DNA from 2 places in the Streptomyces sp. bgisy027 genome. Region 2 is predicted to be linked to the other one. Evidence: riboswitches for the same ligand, from Rfam matches in the RefSeq annotation. Region 2 holds a riboswitch; the other holds the start of a gene.

Region 1 (8,372 bases), on a different contig from region 2:
TACCCCCGCAACCGCTCCCCCACCTCCGCCACCTGCCCCTCCGACAGCAGCGTCGGGGTGAGCCCCGGGACGGACGACGCCGTCAGCCAGACGCGGCACATCCACTCCAGCTGGGCCGTGCGGTCGTACGCCTGGTCCAGGTTCGTGCCGTACGCGATCGTGCCGTGGTTCTGGAGGAGACAGGCGGTGCGGTCGGTGAGCGCACGGAGCATGTTCTCGGCCAACTCCGGCGTGCCGTACGTCGCATATGGGGCGACCCGGACCGGCCCCCCGAGCGCCGCGGCCATGTAGTGGATCAGTGGCAGCTCCGGCACCAGCGTCGAGACCGCCGTCGCATGGACCGCGTGGGTGTGGACGACGGCACCGGCGTCCGTCGCGCGGTAGATCGCCAGGTGCATCGGCAGCTCACTCGTCGGCACGAGCGATCCGAGCACCCGGTCCCCGGCCAGATCGACCCCCGTCACATCGTCCGGCGACAGCCGGTCGTACGGCACCCCCGACGGCGTGACCAGCACCGTGTCCCCGACCCGCACCGAGACATTGCCGGACGTGCCCACGACGAGCCCCTCCGAGACGGTCCGCCGCGCCGTCGCCACGAGGGCCTCCCAGGCCTCCACCTCCTCAGGGCGCGCACTCCTGCCCCACGCCTCCCCCACGTCCTGGGCATCCTCCCGCGCGTCCCGCGCCCCCCGCCCGCCCCGCTGGTCCCGCCGCTCCTCAACCATGCGGCGATCCTGCCAGCCACCACGTCGACACGGCGTCAAGTCGCCGCCGGGGCGGCGCACTTTAAGGGGGAAGCCCGGCCTCCGGCAGGGCGCACAGAGGGGAACACCACCCTCGCCCCCGCCTTGGCCTGAGATCGATCAGCGTTCAACGATCTTCCAGTAACCTCGGGGAGATTTGTCGCACACGTCGCCATTCCGGGGGGAAATATGGCCCGTGATCACAAACCGTCCCACCTCGAACTGCCCCGCCACGAACCGTCCCACCGCGAACCGTCCCACCGCGAACCGCCCCGCCACGAACCGCCCCGCCACGAACCGTCCCACCACGAACCGCCCCGCCGCCGCCCCCGCCACCGCTCCCGCCTCATAGCGATATCCGTGGCGGCCCTCACCCTCAGCGGAACCGCCCTCGCCGAGATCCCGGCGGCGGCCGCGAGCAAGCCCAAGGGCCACGACGTCTCGTCCCACCAGAAGAACGTCGACTGGCAGGGCTCCAAGGCGAAGGGCGCGAGATTCGTCTACGTCAAGGCGACCGAGTCCCACACCTACCGCAACCCCTACTTCGGCCAGCAGTACAACGGCTCGCGCAACACCGGCCTGGTCCGCGGCGCGTACCATTTCGCACTGCCGAACAAGTCCTCGGGCAGGACCCAGGCCGCGTTCTTCGTACGCAACGGCGGCGCCTGGCGGTCGGACGGCTGGACCCTGCCGCCCGCCCTGGACATCGAGTACAACCCGTACGGCAGGCAGAAGTGCTACGGACTGAGCAAGGCGAAGATGGTCGGCTGGATCCAGTCCTTCAGCAACGAGGTGAAGCGGCTGACCGGCCGTCGCCCGGTGATCTACACCACGACCCACTGGTGGAACACCTGCACCGGCACCAGCCGCGCCTTCGCCTCGAACCACGCTCTGTGGATAGCCCGCTACAACTCCTCGACGGCCGGCTCGATGCCGGCCGGATGGCAGTTCTGGACCTTCTGGCAGTACGACAACAGCGGCAGCCTGCCGGGTGATCAAAATCTCTTCAACGGGTCCATGACCCAGCTGAGGAAGTTCGCCCGGGGCCACTAGCCCCGCAGCGTCCGGGCCGCGCGGCGACCGGCCGGTCCGAGGTTGCCTCATCCAGCCCTCTCGGACACCGTGCGGCCCACCCCAGTTCACCTTTCGTTCACCCAGGTTACCTACGTTCGTCCGGCCAATGACCTCGAACGATTGCCTGGGTAAATGGAAAACTTCTCGCTGATCCTCGCGATTGTGGTGGTAACCGCACTCGCGTTCGATTTCACGAACGGTTTCCACGACACCGCCAACGCGATGGCCACCACCATCTCGACCGGTGCGCTCAAGCCCAAGGTGGCGGTGGCCATGTCCGCCGTGCTGAACCTTGTCGGCGCCTTCCTCTCCGTGGAGGTCGCCAACACGATCTCCAAAGGTCTCGTCGACGAGACCGGCATCCGTCCCGAGGTCATCTTCGCCGCGTTGGTCGGCGCGATCCTCTGGAACCTGCTCACCTGGCTGGTGGGCCTGCCCTCCAGTTCCTCGCACGCCCTGATGGGCGGTCTGATCGGCGCCACCATCGCCTCGGCCGGCATCGGCGCGGTCCACGGCGACGCGCTCCTCACCAAGGTGCTGATCCCGGCGATCGCCGCCCCGCTGGTCGCGGGCATCGCCGCGCTGCTGGGCACCCGCCTGACCTACCGCCTCGGCAAGAAGGCCGACGGCGAGGCCGCCGCCAAGGGCTACCGGACCGGCCAGATAGCCTCCGCCGGCCTGGTCTCCCTGGCGCACGGCACCAACGACGCGCAGAAGACGATGGGCATCATCACCCTCGCCCTGGTCGCCGGCGGCGTCGTCGCCCCCGACTCGGACCCGCCCATGTGGGTCATCCTCTCCGCCGGCCTGGCCATCGCGCTCGGCACCTACCTCGGCGGCTGGCGCATCATCCGCACCATGGGCAAGGGCCTGACCGACCTTCAGCCGCAGCAGGGCTTCGCCGCCCAGACCAGCGCGGCCACCGTCATCCTGGCCTCCTCCCACCTCGGCTTCTCCCTCTCCACCACGCACTCCGTCTCCGGCTCGGTGATGGGCGCCGGCCTCGGCCGCAAGGGCGGCGTCGTCCGCTGGTCGACGGCCACCCGGATGTTCGTCGCCTGGGGCCTGACCCTGCCGGCCGCCGCCCTGGTCGCCGCGCTCGCGGAGTACGTGACGGGCTTCGGCACCTGGGGCACGGCCGTGGTCGCCGTCTTCCTGGTCGCCTCCAGCGCCGCGATCTGGAAGATCTCCCGCCGCGAGGTCGTCGACCACACCAACGTCAACGACTCCGACGAGGCGCCCGGCGTGGTCACCACCGCCATCGCCGCCGTCACCCCGCCCCCGGCGGGCACGCCGGCCGAGGACCTCTCGGCCACGATCCCGGCCCCCTCGTCCTCCGAGCCCGCGTCCTCCGAGCCGGCGTCCTCGCAGGCCACCGTCTGACCGCCCCGTAATCCGGCTATCCAGAAAGTAGAAGCATGAAGATCGACTGGGCGGCACTCGGCTCCGTCTTCGGCGTCAGCCTCGTGGTCACGGTGGCCCTCGTGGGCCTGTTCACCCTCGGTGTCGCGGGCCTCTCACGCCGCGAACGGGCCGTGGCCCAGGGCGACTCGGCCGCGCTCGCGGTCACCGGCGCCTACGCCTGCTTCGCGGCCTGCGCGGCCGCCGTGGGCTACGGGATCTATCTGATCGTGGCGTGACCCACAGGCCCTTCGTGGCCTGACCCACAACACGCGAAACACCCGAGGTGGGGGGCGGACGACCGTCCCGCACCTCGCCGCTGTGTGGGCCTTCGCACACTCTCCCGTCGCAGGTCAACGGCAAGTTGACGCCCCTCGGAACCCCGTGGTGGACTTCCGGGGCCAAGTACGACGGCAGAAGAGGAAGCCGGTGAGAATCCGGCGCGGTCCCGCCACTGTCACCGGGGTAGCAATCCCCGGGAGCCAGGAACTCTCGCCGTCGGTCTCTTCGAACCAGGGCGCGGACACCCTGAGTGAGGACACAACGCGATGCTCGCCTGCCGATCGACATGCAGTAGCACAACCTCGTCCGGCCGCACGGTCGGCTGACCCCGATGCGAGCCGATCGCGTCTTCGCGTACGGCGCCGCCGCCGGGCTCCTCGGTGACCTGCTGCTCGGCGACCCCCGCCGGGGGCATCCGGTCGCCGCGTTCGGACGGGCCGCGGCCGCCGTGGAACGGGTCTTGTGGCGCGACGACCGCGCACGCGGTGCCCTGCACACCGCCGTGTGCGCCGGTGGCGCCATGGCCGTGGGTGCCGTCGCCGCCCGTGTCGTCCGTACCTCCCCGGCCGCCTCCCTCGCGCTGACCGGCGCCGCCACCTGGGCGGTCGTCGGGGGCACCTCGCTCGCCCGGGAGGCCCGCGCGGTCGGGCGGGCCCTGGAGGCGGGGGATGTCGAGGGCGCCCGGGCACGGCTGCCTCATCTGTGCGGACGGGATCCGCAGGCGCTGGACGCGGACGGGATCGCGCGGGCGGTCGTGGAGTCCGTCGCCGAGAACACCTCCGACGCGGTCGTGGGCGCCCTGGTGTGGGGGGCCGTCGGCGGGGTGCCCGGACTGCTCGGCTTCCGGGCCGTGAACACGCTCGACGCGATGGTCGGGCACCGGTCGCCCAAGTACCTGCGCTACGGCTGGGCTTCGGCCCGCCTCGACGACGTGGCCGGCTGGCCGGGGGCGCGGCTGACGGCCGTACTCGCCACCCTCGCCGGCGACGATCCCCGGGGTGCGGTGCGGGCCTGGCGTGCCGACGCCGCCGCGCACCCCAGCCCCAACGCCGGGCCCGTCGAGGCCTCGTTCGCGGGAGCCCTCGGGGTGCGGCTGGGCGGGACCCTCTCCTACGGCGGCCGGGTCGAGCACCGTCCGGTGCTCAACGGGACGGGACGGGCCGTGGGCATCCACGACGTCGAACGGGCCGTACGGCTGTCGAAGCGCGTCAGTTGGCTGGCGCTGGGCGTCTGTGTCGCCGCGCGCCGCATCGCGAAGGGACGTACGTCATGACGGGCGGTGGCCTTCTTGTCGCCGGCACCACCTCGGACGCCGGCAAGAGCGTCGTCACCGCGGGGATCTGCCGGTGGCTGGTGCGGCAGGGGGTGAAGGTCGCGCCGTTCAAGGCGCAGAACATGTCCCTGAACTCGTTCGTGACGCGCGAGGGCGCCGAGATCGGGCGGGCGCAGGCCATGCAGGCCCAGGCGTGCCGTGTCGAGCCGACCGCGCTGATGAACCCCGTGCTGCTCAAGCCCGGCGGTGAGCAGAGCAGTCAGGTCGTGCTGCTGGGCAGGCCGGTGGGTGAGCTGAGCGCGCGGGGCTACCACGGCGGGCGGCAGCAGCAGTTGCTCGGGACGGTGCTGGAGTGCCTCGCCGAGTTGCGGGGCACGTATGACGCGGTGATCTGTGAGGGGGCCGGCTCTCCGGCCGAGATCAATCTGCGGCGGACCGACATCGTCAACATGGGCATCGCCCGCAATGCCGGGCTTCCGGTGCTCGTCGTCGGCGACATCGACCGCGGCGGCGTCTTCGCCTCCTTCTTCGGGACCGTCGCGCTGCTGTCCCGCGAGGACCAGGAACTGATCGCCGGCTTCCTGGTCAACAAGTTCCGCGGCGACGTCTCGCTCCTCGAACCCGGCCTCGACATGCTGCACGACCTCACCGGGCGGCGGACCTACGGCGTCCTGCCCTTCCGGCACGGCCTCGGCATCGACGAGGAGGACGGGCTGAGAATCTCCCTGCGGGGCGCCGTACGGGAGTCCGAGGTCTCCTCCCCCGTCGGTGAGGACGTGCTGCGCGTCGCCGTCTGTGCCGTGCCGCTGATGTCCAACTTCACCGACATCGACGCCCTCGCCGCCGAACCGGGCGTCGTCGTGCGGTTCGTGGACCGGCCGGAGGAACTGGCCGACGCGGACCTGGTGGTGGTCCCCGGCACCCGGGGCACCGTCCGCGCCCTGGAGTGGCTGCGGGAGCGCGGGCTCGCGCGGGCCCTGGTCCGCAGGGCGGCCGAGGGGCGGCCGATCCTCGGCATCTGCGGCGGTTTCCAGCTCCTCGGCGAACACATCGAGGACGACGTCGAGAGCCGGCGCGGACAGGTCGAGGGACTCGGGGTACTGCCCGTACGGGTGCGGTTCGCCCGGGAGAAGACCCTGACCCGGCCCGTCGGCGAGGCGCTCGGGGAGCGCGTCGACGGCTACGAGATCCATCACGGCGTCGCCGACGTCACGGGAGGCGAAGCCTTCCTCGACGGCTGCCGGGTCGGCCGGACCTGGGGCACCCACTGGCACGGCTCGCTGGAGTCGGACGGTTTCCGGCGGGCGTTCCTGCGCGAGGTGGCGGCCGCCGCGGGCCGCCGGTTCGTGCCGGCGCCCGACACCTCGTTCGCCGCGCTGCGCGAGGAGCAGCTCGACCGGCTCGGCGATCTCATCGAACAGCACGCGGACACGGACGCGCTGTGGCGGCTCATCGAGTCCGGCGCGCCGCAAGGACTGCCTTTCATTCCACCGGGAGCGCCCGCATGAGCACAGTGTTGTTGTTGTCGACCGCCGACACGGATCTGCTGGCGGCCCGCGCCGCCTCCGGTGCCGACTACCGGATCGGCAACCCGACGCGCGTGGACGTCGAGACCGAGCTGCCCGCGCTGCTCGACGGCGCGGACCTCGCCGTCGTCCGGCTGCTGGGCGGCAAGCGGGCCTGGGAGGACGGGCTCGCGAAGCTGAAGGCGTCGGGCGTGCCGACCGTGCTGCTGGGCGGCGAGGCCGTGCCGGACGCGGAGCTGATGGCGGAGTCGTCCGTCCCGGCCGGTGTGGTCGCCGAGGCGCTGAAGTACCTCGTCGAGGGCGGCCCCGCCAACCTCACCGAGCTCGCCCGGTTCCTCTCCGACACCGTGCTGCTGACGGGCGAGGGGTTCGTCGAGCCGCAGAAGATGCCGGAGTACGGCGTCCACGGCGACCGTACGCTCCAGGAAGGCCGTCCGACCGTCGGCGTGCTCTTCTACCGGGCCCATGAGCTCAGCGGCAACACCGCGTTCGTCGACACCCTGTGCGACGCGATCGAGGCGCGGGGCGCCAACGCGCTTCCCGTGTACTGCGGTTCGCTGCGCGGCGCGGACCCGGAGCTGTACGAGATCCTGGGCCGGGCCGACGCCCTGGTCGCCACCGTCCTCGCGGCGGGCGGCACGCACGCCTCGCAGGCTTCGGCGGGCGGCGACGAGGAGGCGTGGGACATCGGCAGGCTGGCCGAGCTGAACGTCCCCGTGCTGCAGGGGCTGTGCCTGACGTCGTCCAAGAGCGCCTGGGACGAGTCCGACGCCGCCCTGACCCCCATGGACGCCGCGATGCAGGTCGCGATCCCGGAGTTCGACGGCCGTCTGATCACCGTCCCGTTCTCCTTCAAGGAGCAGGGCCCCGACGACGTGCCCGTGTACGTGGCCGACCCGGAGCGGGCCGGGCGCGTCGCCGGGATCGCCGTACGGCACGCCCGGCTGCGGCACAAGCCGAACGCCGGCAAGAAGCTCGCCCTGGTCTTCACCGCCTACCCGACCAAGCACTCGCGCGTCGGCAACGCGGTCGGCCTGGACACGCCCGCCTCCGCCGTGCGGGTCCTGGACGCGCTCAAGCAGGCCGGGTACGGCGTGACCGAGTACCCGGACAACGGCGACGAGCTGATCCACCGGCTCATCGAGGCGGGCGGGCACGATGTCGAGTGGCTGACCGAGGACCAGCTGGCGTCGGCGCCCGCGCGCGTGCCGCTCGCCGACTATCAGGCTTGGTTCGACAAGCTCGATGCGGAGCTGCGGGACGCCATGACCGAGGCGTGGGGCGAGCCGCCGGGCTCGCTGTACGTCGACGGGGACGACATCGTGCTGGCCTCCCTCCGGTTCGGGAACGTCGTCGTGATGATCCAGCCGCCGCGCGGCTTCGGCGAGAACCCGATCGCGATCTACCACGACCCGGACATGCCGCCGTCGCACCACTACATGGCGGCGTACCGCTGGCTGGAGGCTGCGCCAGCGGAAGGGGGCTTCGGCGCCGACGCGATCGTGCACATGGGCAAGCACGGCACGATGGAGTGGCTGCCGGGCAAGGGGCTCGGGCTGAGCGGCGGCTGCGCCCCGGACGCCGTCCTCGGGGACCTGCCGCTGATCTACCCGTTCATCGTCAACGACCCCGGCGAGGGCACCCAGGCCAAGCGCCGCGGTCACGCCACCGTCGTCGACCACCTGGTGCCGCCGATGGCCCGTGCGGACACCTACGGCGACCTGGCCAAGCTGGAGCAGCTGCTCGACGAGTACGCGCTCGTCTCCGACCTGGACCCGACGAAGGCCCCGGCGGTCAGGGCCCAGATCTGGACGCTGGTCAAGGCGGCCGAGCTGCACCACGACCTGCATGTCGACGAGCAGCCGGGCGACGACGACTTCGACGAGTTCGTCATGCACATCGACGGCTATCTGTGCGAGATCAAGGACGTGCAGATCCGCGACGGCCTGCACATCCTGGGCGGCGGCCCGGTCGGCGAACCGCGTGTGAACCTGGTCCTCGCGGTGCTGCGTGCCTCGCAGGTGTGGGGCGGGCAGGCGAACGCGCTGCCGGGCCTGCGGGCGTCGCTGGCCG
Region 2 (8,372 bases):
TGGACCAGGCCGTAGGCGCCGGACGAGGAGTTCGTGGCGTTGACGTTCCAGTCGCTCTCGTGGTCGACGATCTTGGAGAAGCACTGGTACTCGGTCGAGTCGCCGATCATCTTCTTCGCTATCGCCTGCGCCGAGGAGGACCCGTTCGTCGCGGCCTGCGAGGGCGCGGCGGCGAACAGCGTGCCGGCGGCGGCAGCGGCCAGCGTGACACCGGCGAGGGCCTTCTTCGGGGCGGAGGCGCGGCGGAGGAGAGAAACAGCGGACACGGGGGGCCTTTCTTCGGGGACAGGGCGTCGGGTGCGTGCCGGAGCCGGGCGATGCGATGCACGGCGGTGGCATGCGTCGGCGCCGCGGCCCTGAGGGCACGTCGGCGCCGTGCGACGTCATCCAGAGAAACAGGCCGGGAGTGTGTCCGCAATGAGCCCTTTTGCTAGTTGTGGTCGTATGCGGGGGTCGGGTGGCCTGTGTGACGTGGCTCTCTATGTGCAGGTCAGAGGTGTCGCGGGCGCGTACATGACATCCGATTTGTCCGACTAAGGCGGATCGTAGGTGACGTGGGTCATGTGGGGTGGTTCACCGCGTGTGTGACGGTCCGCACGGGGGCCCTCACCGTGCGGGTGCGTCGAACGTGACGGGGCTCTCGAAAGCGGCCCGCCGAGTGGCCCGGCGCAGGGCCCGGAGGATCACCGGCCCGAGGAGCAGGGTCAGTACGACGGTGGTGACGGCCCGGCCCAGGTCCCAGCCCAGGGAGGTGGCCAGGCAGTACGCGACGAAGCGGGCCAGGTTGAGGGACACGGAGGCGTCCGGGGAGAACGCGATGGACGAGGCCTGCCCCTTCATGAAGGTCCAGCCCGCCAGATTCGTGACGGTGCCATAGGCGAAGGCCGCCGGGAGGCCGTACGCGCACAGGAGCAGCAGTTCGCTCCGGCCGCGCAGCCGGTCGCGGTCCGGCAGCAGCCCGGCCCCCATGGTGAACCAGCCCATCGCGAGCATCTGGAACGGCATCCACGGGCCCACCCCGCCCGTGAGCAGCGCCGAGGCGAACATCGTGACCGAGCCCAGCACGAACCCGAAGCCGGGGCCGAGGACGCGGCCGCTCAGCACCATGAGGAAGAACATCGGCTCCAGACCGGCGGTGCCGGCGCCGATCGGCCGCAGCGCGGCTCCCGTCGCGGCCAGCACCCCGAGCATCGCGACCGCCTTCGGCCCGAGCCCCGACTCCGAGATCGTCGCCCCCACCACCGCGACGAGCAGCACGAGCAGGCAGGCGAAGAACCAGGGGGCGTCCTCGCTGTGCGCGATGACGGCCGACTCGGGCGGTGCGAGGAAGGGCCACATCAGGGCGGCGACACCCACCGCGCTGACGAGGGCGAGGGCGGCGACGGAGCGGGGGCCGAGGTGAACAGGGCGCGTCCGGCGCCGGGCGCTCTTCGTGTCGGTCATGCCAGGGCCTCCCGTACCTGTGTGACCGTGAGCCACTCCTGAGGGGCGAGGATCTTGGTGACCTGCGGTGCGAAGGAGGGGGAGGAGACGACGACGTCCGCGGTCGGGCCGTCGGCGATCACCTCGCCCTCGGCCAGCAGGACGACCCGGTCCGCGAGCTCGGCGGCGAGCTCCACGTCGTGGGTGGCCAGCACGATCGCGTGGCCCTGGTCGGCGAGGTCGCGCAGCAGGGACACCAGGCGGGCCTTCGCCGCGTAGTCCAGGCCGCGGGTCGGCTCGTCGAGGAGGAGCAGCGGAGGGCGGGCGGTCAGGACGACGGCCAGGGCGAGCGTCAGGCGCTGGCCCTCGGAGAGGTCGCGGGGGTGGGTGTCGTCTGTGATGCCCGGGAGGAGCTCCGAGACGAGGATGCGGCAGGTGCCGGGGCTGGCGCCGGCGTCGGCGTCGGCGGCCGCGCACTCGGCGGCGACCGTGTCGGCGTAGAGGAGGTCGCGGGGTTCCTGCGGGACGAGTCCGACGCGGCGGACCAGGTCTCGGGGTGGGGTGCGGTGGGGGACGGAGCCGCCTACGGAGACCGAGCCGGTGGTGGGTTCCACCAGGCCGACGAGGGTGTTGAGCAGGGTGGATTTACCGGCGCCGTTGCGGCCCATGAGGGCGACGGTCTCTCCGCGGGTGACGGTGAGGTCGACGTGGCGCAGGGCGCGGATCCGGTCGCGGGTCACGGCGAGTGCCTGTACCTCGGCGGCATGGGGAGATGGAGATGCCGGGGCGGTGGGGGTCTGTTTGCGGCGGAACCAGCGGTGGGGGGTGGGGGCGGCCGATGGGATGGGGGGTGCGGGTCGTCGGCGGCTGCGGGTCTGGTGTGGCTGGTCGCGCAGTTCCCCGCGCCCCTGAGCGGCGTTGGTGTGCCGTTCCTCGACCGGTTTCCGGCGGTCTTGAGCGGCGTTGGTGTGCCGTTCCTCGACCGGTTCCCAGCGGTCTTGAGCGGCGTTGGTGTGCCGTTGCTCGAGCTGTTGCCGTAGGTCTGCTGCCCTTCTGCGGGCGTCTCGGACCGTCAGGGGAAGCGGGCTCCAGCCGGCCAGGCGGCCCAGGGCGACGACCGGCGGGTAGACGGGGGAGACGGCCATGATCTCCGGCGGGGTGCCCAGAACCGGGGGCGTGCCGGGGGAGGGCAGGAGGGCGATCTGGTCGGCGTACTGCACGACGCGTTCCAGGCGGTGCTCGGCCATCAGGACCGTCGTGCCGAGGTCGTGGACCAGGCGTTGGAGGACTGCCAGGACCTCTTCCGCGGCGGCCGGGTCCAGGGCCGACGTCGGCTCGTCCAGGACCAGGACGCTCGGGTGCGGGGTGAGGACCGAGCCGATCGCCACGCGCTGCTGCTGGCCGCCGGAGAGGGTGGCGATGGAACGGTCGCGCAGATCGGCGAGGCCGAGCAGGTCCAGGGTCTCCTCGACGCGGCGGCGCATCACGGCCGGGGCCAGGCCGAGTGACTCCATGCCGTAGGCGAGCTCGTCCTCGACCGTGTCCGTGACGAAGTGGGACAGGGGATCCTGGCCCACCGTGCCGACCACGTCGGCGAGTTCACGCGGCTTGTGCGTACGGGTGTCGCGGCCGGCCACGGTCACGCGGCCGCGCAGGGTGCCGCCGGTGAAATGCGGCACGAGCCCGCTCACCGCGCCGAGCACGGTGGACTTGCCGACCCCGGACGGGCCGGCGAGCAGCACCAGTTCGCCCTCCGGGACCGCGAAGTCCACGCCACGGACGGTGGGTTCGGCGGCGCCGTCGTACGTCACGGAGACGTTCTCGAAGCGGATCACGACGGCTCCTTGGGGGCGGCGGGAGTGCGGGGCGTGGGGCTGACGAAGGCCGGGAGGAGGCCGAGGAGGACCGCTGCCGCGGGCCACAGGGGGAGGGCGGGGGCGACGAGGGGGATCACGCCGGGATTCAGGGCTTCCGGGGCACGGTGTGCGGCCAGGGTCAGCAGGGCGGCGACCGCCGCGCCGGAACCGGCGACCAGCCAGGCGTGGGTGTCCCAGCGGTCGGGGCGGTAACGGGTGCGCGGGGAACGCCGACTGCCCAGGCGCAGGCCCGCGAGGGCGGCGACGACTCCGGCGAGGAGGACCGGGAGGCCGTAGGTGCCGCCTTCGGCGGTGAGGAGCCCGTACGTCCCGGCGCAGACGCCCAGCAGGCCGCCGAGGGTGAGCGCGGTCGTCGTACGGCGGACGCGGGGCGGGACGTCGGCGGTACGGCCGTAGCCGCGCGCGTCCATCGCGGCGGCGAGCGCGACCGACCGCTCCAACGCCCCCTCCAGGACAGGCAGCGCCACCTGGAGGAGGCCCCGGACACCGCTGTCGGGCCGGCCGCGCAGCCGGCGGGCGGCGCGCAGCCGCTGGACGTCGGCGATGAGGTTGGGGGCGTAGGTGAGGGCGACGACGACCGCCACGCCGATCTCGTAGAGCGCGCCGGGCAGGGACTTGAGCAGGCGGGTGGGGTTGGCGAGGGAGTTCGCCGCGCCCACGCAGATGAGGAGCGTCGCCAGGCGCAGGCCGTCGTAGAGGGCGATGAGCACGGTCTCGACGGTGACCTTGCCGCCCAGGCGGATCCCCTGCGCCCAGTCGGGGAGGGGGATCTCGGGGAGGGCGACGATCACGTGGGTGCCGGGGAGCGGGGAGCCGAGGGCCACGGCGAAGACGAGGCGGATGAGGAGGACGGCCAGGGCCAGCTTGAAGAAGACGGAGTAGGAGCGGGCCCAGGGGGCGTTCGGGCGGCAGGTCGCCACGACGTAGGCGGAGGTCGCGATGAGGAGGGCGAGCAGGAGGGGGTTGGTGGTGCGGGTGGCGGCGGTACCGAGGGCGAGGGCCCAGAGCCACCAGGCGCCGGGGTGGAGAGGGGCGCGGTGGTTCGGGCGAAGGGCGGCGGCGGACGGCACCGGCCGGGCCGCCCGCCGCGTCTGCGCACCCCTGGGCGGCTCCGCACGGCTAGGCATCGCGAAGCTCCGCTCGGCTAGCCATCCCCGCGCCGCCGTGCCTGCCAGACCGCCGCCGCCCCCAGCACCACGACCACGGCGGCGCCCGCGACCAGGCCCAGCGAGAGCCCGCCGTCCGAGTCGTCCTCGGCCGCGGTGGCGGTCTGCCCGGCCGCGGTCGGCTTCCCGGTCTCCCGGCCGCCGCCCGACACCTGATCGCCGCAGCCCTTCCGCGGATACCCGGTGATCGCGCACAGCAGGGCGTTGGTGTCGTAGCGCAGGGGCTTGGCGACGGCCGCCAGGGCCTCGGCGGTCGTCGCGTCGGGAGCCACCCGGGCGCACGCGGTGCGGCGGGCAGGGGGCGTCTCGCCGGACGGGGCGTCGGCCGCCGTACCGAAGTCGATGATCAGGGCGACCCGCTTCCTGCCGTCCTCGGCGGGCGTCCTGGCGCAGATCACCGCGAACTCGGCCGCACCCCTGGGCTGCGTCGCGTCCTTCGAGTCCTCGCTCACGGCGAATCGGAAGCCCTGGACGTCACCGTCGGAGGGGCGGGCGAGGGAGGGGCCCTGGGTGGCGTAGATCCAGGTGTCGCCCTGGCGCTCCCAGAAGGACCAGTAGCGGTAGCCGGCCGCCTGCGCGCCCTGGGCCGCGCCGGTCAGCAGGACCAGCGCGGCCAGGAGCGGGGCGAGCAAGCGGCGGATCACGCCTGGGGGCCCTTCTTGCGGCCGCTCAGCAGGAAGCCGATGCCGACGCCGACGACGAGGAAGATGCCGACGTACCACCAGACACCGAAGGGACTGTCGCCCTTCTCGTCCTTCTCGGCGTCCTTGTCCGCGGCCTTTGTGGCGGCCTGCGGCGCGGGGCCCGTGGCGTTGAGCTGCTTCACCAGGTCGGCGCCGCCGAAGTCGCGGGGGTCGGTGCCGGTGGCGTGGGCGGCGAGGATCAGCTGGGCGTAGGCAGCCGGGCCGCTCTGCTTCGCCCACTTCGCGGAGTTCCGCTCCAGCCAGCGCAGCGGCTTCTCGGCGGCATCGGCACCGGAAAGGGCGGCCAGCGCCACGACCGCGTCGGCGGTGTTGCCGTAGTCGGGCTGGTCCTCGGCGCCCGGGAGGGCGGACGTGAGGTGGCCGTCCTTGGCGAGGGCGTCGGTGAGGTAGGCGGCGCCGTTGACGGCGGCCTGCTGCGAGGCCGGGAGACCGTCGCTCACGCATCGCGTGGCCGGCGCGTCCTTGCCGGGGCTCACGACGAGGCCCTTGCCGAGGGAGCCGAGGACGCCGGCCGCGGTGGCGTCGGCGTTGGCGAGCAGCTTGCCGTTCTTGTCGGGCTGGAAGGCGAAGGCGCCTGCGCCGTCGCCCTTGCACGGCAGGACGAGCTTGTCGAGCGCGTCGTAGGCCGTCTTCCCGTCCTTGCGGACGTCCGCCGGCTTCTCACCGGCGGCCGCGAGCGCGCCGATCACCACGGACGTCGAGTTGGTGTCGCTGGCCCCGCCCGGCAGGTAACCCCAGCCGCCGTCCTTGTTCTGGACGGACTTCAGCCAGGTCACGGCCTTGGAGGCGGCGGCGTCGTGCCCGCCGAGCGCGACGAGCGCCTGGACGGCGGCGGCCGTGTTGTTGGTGTCGACGAGGGTCTTGGCATCGCAGTCGGCGGCGGCGTCGGCACGGTAGGGCGCGAAGGCCCCGTTCGCGCACTGCTGCGTGAGCAGCCAGTCCACGGCCCCCTCGGCGGGCTGCACCCCGACGGTGTCCTGCGCGAGCATCGCGAGGGACTGCCGCCAGACGCCGTCGTAGGTGGGGTCGGTGGTGCCGTACAGCTCGGCGGGGTACGTCGGCTTCGCGGGCGCGGAGGGGGACGGCGAGCCGGCGGGGGACGGTGACGCGGACGGGGAGGAGTCGGCGGCTATGGCCGGCGCGGCCGCGCCGATCACGACGGCGGCGGCCAGGACCGCGGCGCTGCGACGGACGTACATGATCGGCGGGTGCCCTTCCCTAAGGGGAACCGGGCAGCGCAGGGGAGACCCCCGGCGGCTCGGCTCCGTATACCTCGACGGTGCCGCACTCCGGCGGACTGCCGGGGCGCGTGAGCCGGTCACTTCCCGTACGCGGCGATCCGGCTCACCGGCCTTCGACGACGACCGGTTCACGGTTGCGGGTCAGCGCCGGATTTGCACCGGCTTTCCCACGTACGGGTGTGATGACGACGGCGACACTCTACCCGGGGGTAGGCCGGGGCTGAGAGGGGGCTGTGGGCGGCGGAGGCGGGCCGGTGTCGAGGGAGGACGGGGGTGGCCGGTTCGGCTGGATTTCGCCCATGGATGTTGCAGGGGGTTGCCGAGCTTCGTGATGGGCGTGTGCATGATCCCGGCCGCGGCGTCGGCCCTTCCTCGCGGACAGTTCGGTATCGGCCGACGTCAGGATGCGAGACGGGTCGGGTGGCCCCATCATGTGGGTACTGCCCTCGGGTCGCGTGATCGCCGCCCTGGGGCGTTGCGATCACAGAAGTGTCAAACCAAACATGGATTTTGCGCCGAATGGCTATCGGTGTGGCTGGAATGACCTGCCGGAGGGTGGGAATCCTCTACCGTTTGGTCGGTGCGAGCGGCCCTTCGGGACGCGCAACCGTCACCCCGTGGCATTGCGTCTTACGGAAAACCCTTGGTCCGTCGCGAATGACGGCTGGTTTGTGTGTCGACTGGCGCTCTGACGGGCGGGATGCTGATTCTCCGGGTCCTGCTCCGGGCGGCCGCGGCGCTGGCGACGGGAGGCACACCTGGTGTTGGGAAGTGTCGAGAGCGGCGACGGCAAGAGGCTGCTCTTCTTCGAGACGTCGGGGGACCCGAAGGGCCACCCGGTGTTCTTGCTGCATGGCACTCCGGGCAGCAGGGTGGGGCCGCGTCCACGGACCAGCGTTCTCTACAAACTCGGCATCCGGCTCATCTCCTATGACCGGCCGGGGTACGGGGAGTCGCAGCGGTTAAAAGGCCGCGCCGTGCGTCACGCCGCCGCGGATGTGGCGGCCATCGCAGACCAGCTGAATCTTGGACCGTTCTCCGTGCTCGGCCGTTCCGGCGGCGGGCCGCATGCGTTGGCGTGTGCGGCGCTGCTTCCGGACAGGGTCGCCAGTGCTGCCGTTCTGGTCAGCATCGCTCCCCCCGATGCAGATGGGCTCGACTGGTTCGAGGGGATGGCCCCGTCCAACGTCATCGCCTACAAGGCCGCCCGGGCGGCTCTCCGCGATGGTTCCGAGGAGTGCTTGGAAAGGCTCAAGGCCAACCTGGCCAGCAATGCGGATGCCATTCGTGACAAGCCGGAATCACTGCTGGGGTTACTCACTCCGGAGATGCCCACGGCAGACAAGGCCGTGGTGGGACATGGTGGGATCCGAGGCCTACTCCTCGCCAACTACGAGACCAGTGTGGTGCGTTCCTCGTTCGGGTGGCTCGACGACGTGCTGTCCTTCCGGCTGGACTGGGGCTTCGAGCCAGGCAAGATCGTCGAAGTCCCGCTGCTGCTGTGGCACGGTGAGCACGACACCTTCTCGCCCGTCGGCCACTTCCGATGGCTTGCCGAACGCATTCCCTCAGCGACTGCCGTGCTGAAGCCGGGGGCGGCTCACTTCGCCGCGCTGCCGGCCGTACCGGAAATACTCGCTTGGCTACGTGACCGTGCTCGCGAGCGCTTCGGGGCCGCCGTGTAGCGGGTGCCGGCAGCCCGTCCGCGCCCGCGAAAGTGGTTCGTTGCGATGTGCTCGCCGACGTGGGCGAGCACATCGCAGATCAGATCGGGTGCGGGTCGAACTCCCAGCCCGACCGACTCCAATCGCGCAGGGCCAGAGCGCGGGGATGATCGGCCCCGAGTCGCGCAGTGATCGCGCCCAGCACTTCCTCACGCAGCCGGTCGGCCGCCTCGCTCTCTCCCAACTCGTTCAGGACCACCGCGAGGTTGGCCGCGCAGACCAGTGGGGCGGGGTGCTG

What was found. Region 2 has a riboswitch for cobalamin ahead of AC3ETA_RS37860 (SCO2321 family membrane protein). Riboswitches for the same ligand answer to the same signal wherever they lie in the genome.
Region 1: another riboswitch for cobalamin. It lies ahead of AC3ETA_RS33375 (cobalamin biosynthesis protein); the one in region 2 lies ahead of AC3ETA_RS37860 (SCO2321 family membrane protein).

The regions. Positions count from the first base shown of each region.
Region 1 covers NZ_JBYIVZ010000040.1:127-8,498, forward strand. The annotation lists gene AC3ETA_RS33355 (class II aldolase/adducin family protein) at 1-725, opposite strand, end outside; gene AC3ETA_RS33360 (lysozyme) at 1,104-1,796, shown strand; gene AC3ETA_RS33365 (inorganic phosphate transporter) at 1,950-3,200, shown strand; gene AC3ETA_RS33370 (hypothetical protein) at 3,236-3,457, shown strand; cobalamin riboswitch at 3,587-3,732, shown strand; gene AC3ETA_RS33375 (cobalamin biosynthesis protein) at 3,832-4,773, shown strand; gene AC3ETA_RS33380 (cobyric acid synthase) at 4,770-6,281, shown strand; gene cobN (cobaltochelatase subunit CobN) at 6,278-8,372, shown strand, end outside.
Region 2 covers NZ_JBYIVZ010000052.1:31,312-39,683, reverse strand. The annotation lists gene AC3ETA_RS37885 (aggregation-promoting factor C-terminal-like domain-containing protein) at 1-266, opposite strand, end outside; gene AC3ETA_RS37880 (ECF transporter S component) at 607-1,443, opposite strand; gene AC3ETA_RS37875 (ABC transporter ATP-binding protein) at 1,440-3,257, opposite strand; gene AC3ETA_RS37870 (energy-coupling factor transporter transmembrane component T) at 3,254-4,426, opposite strand; gene AC3ETA_RS37865 (SCO2322 family protein) at 4,444-5,109, opposite strand; gene AC3ETA_RS37860 (SCO2321 family membrane protein) at 5,106-6,368, opposite strand; adenosylcobalamin-variant (AdoCbl-variant) riboswitch at 6,494-6,588, opposite strand; gene AC3ETA_RS37855 (alpha/beta fold hydrolase) at 7,172-8,095, shown strand; gene fxsT (FxSxx-COOH system tetratricopeptide repeat protein) at 8,175-8,372, opposite strand, start outside.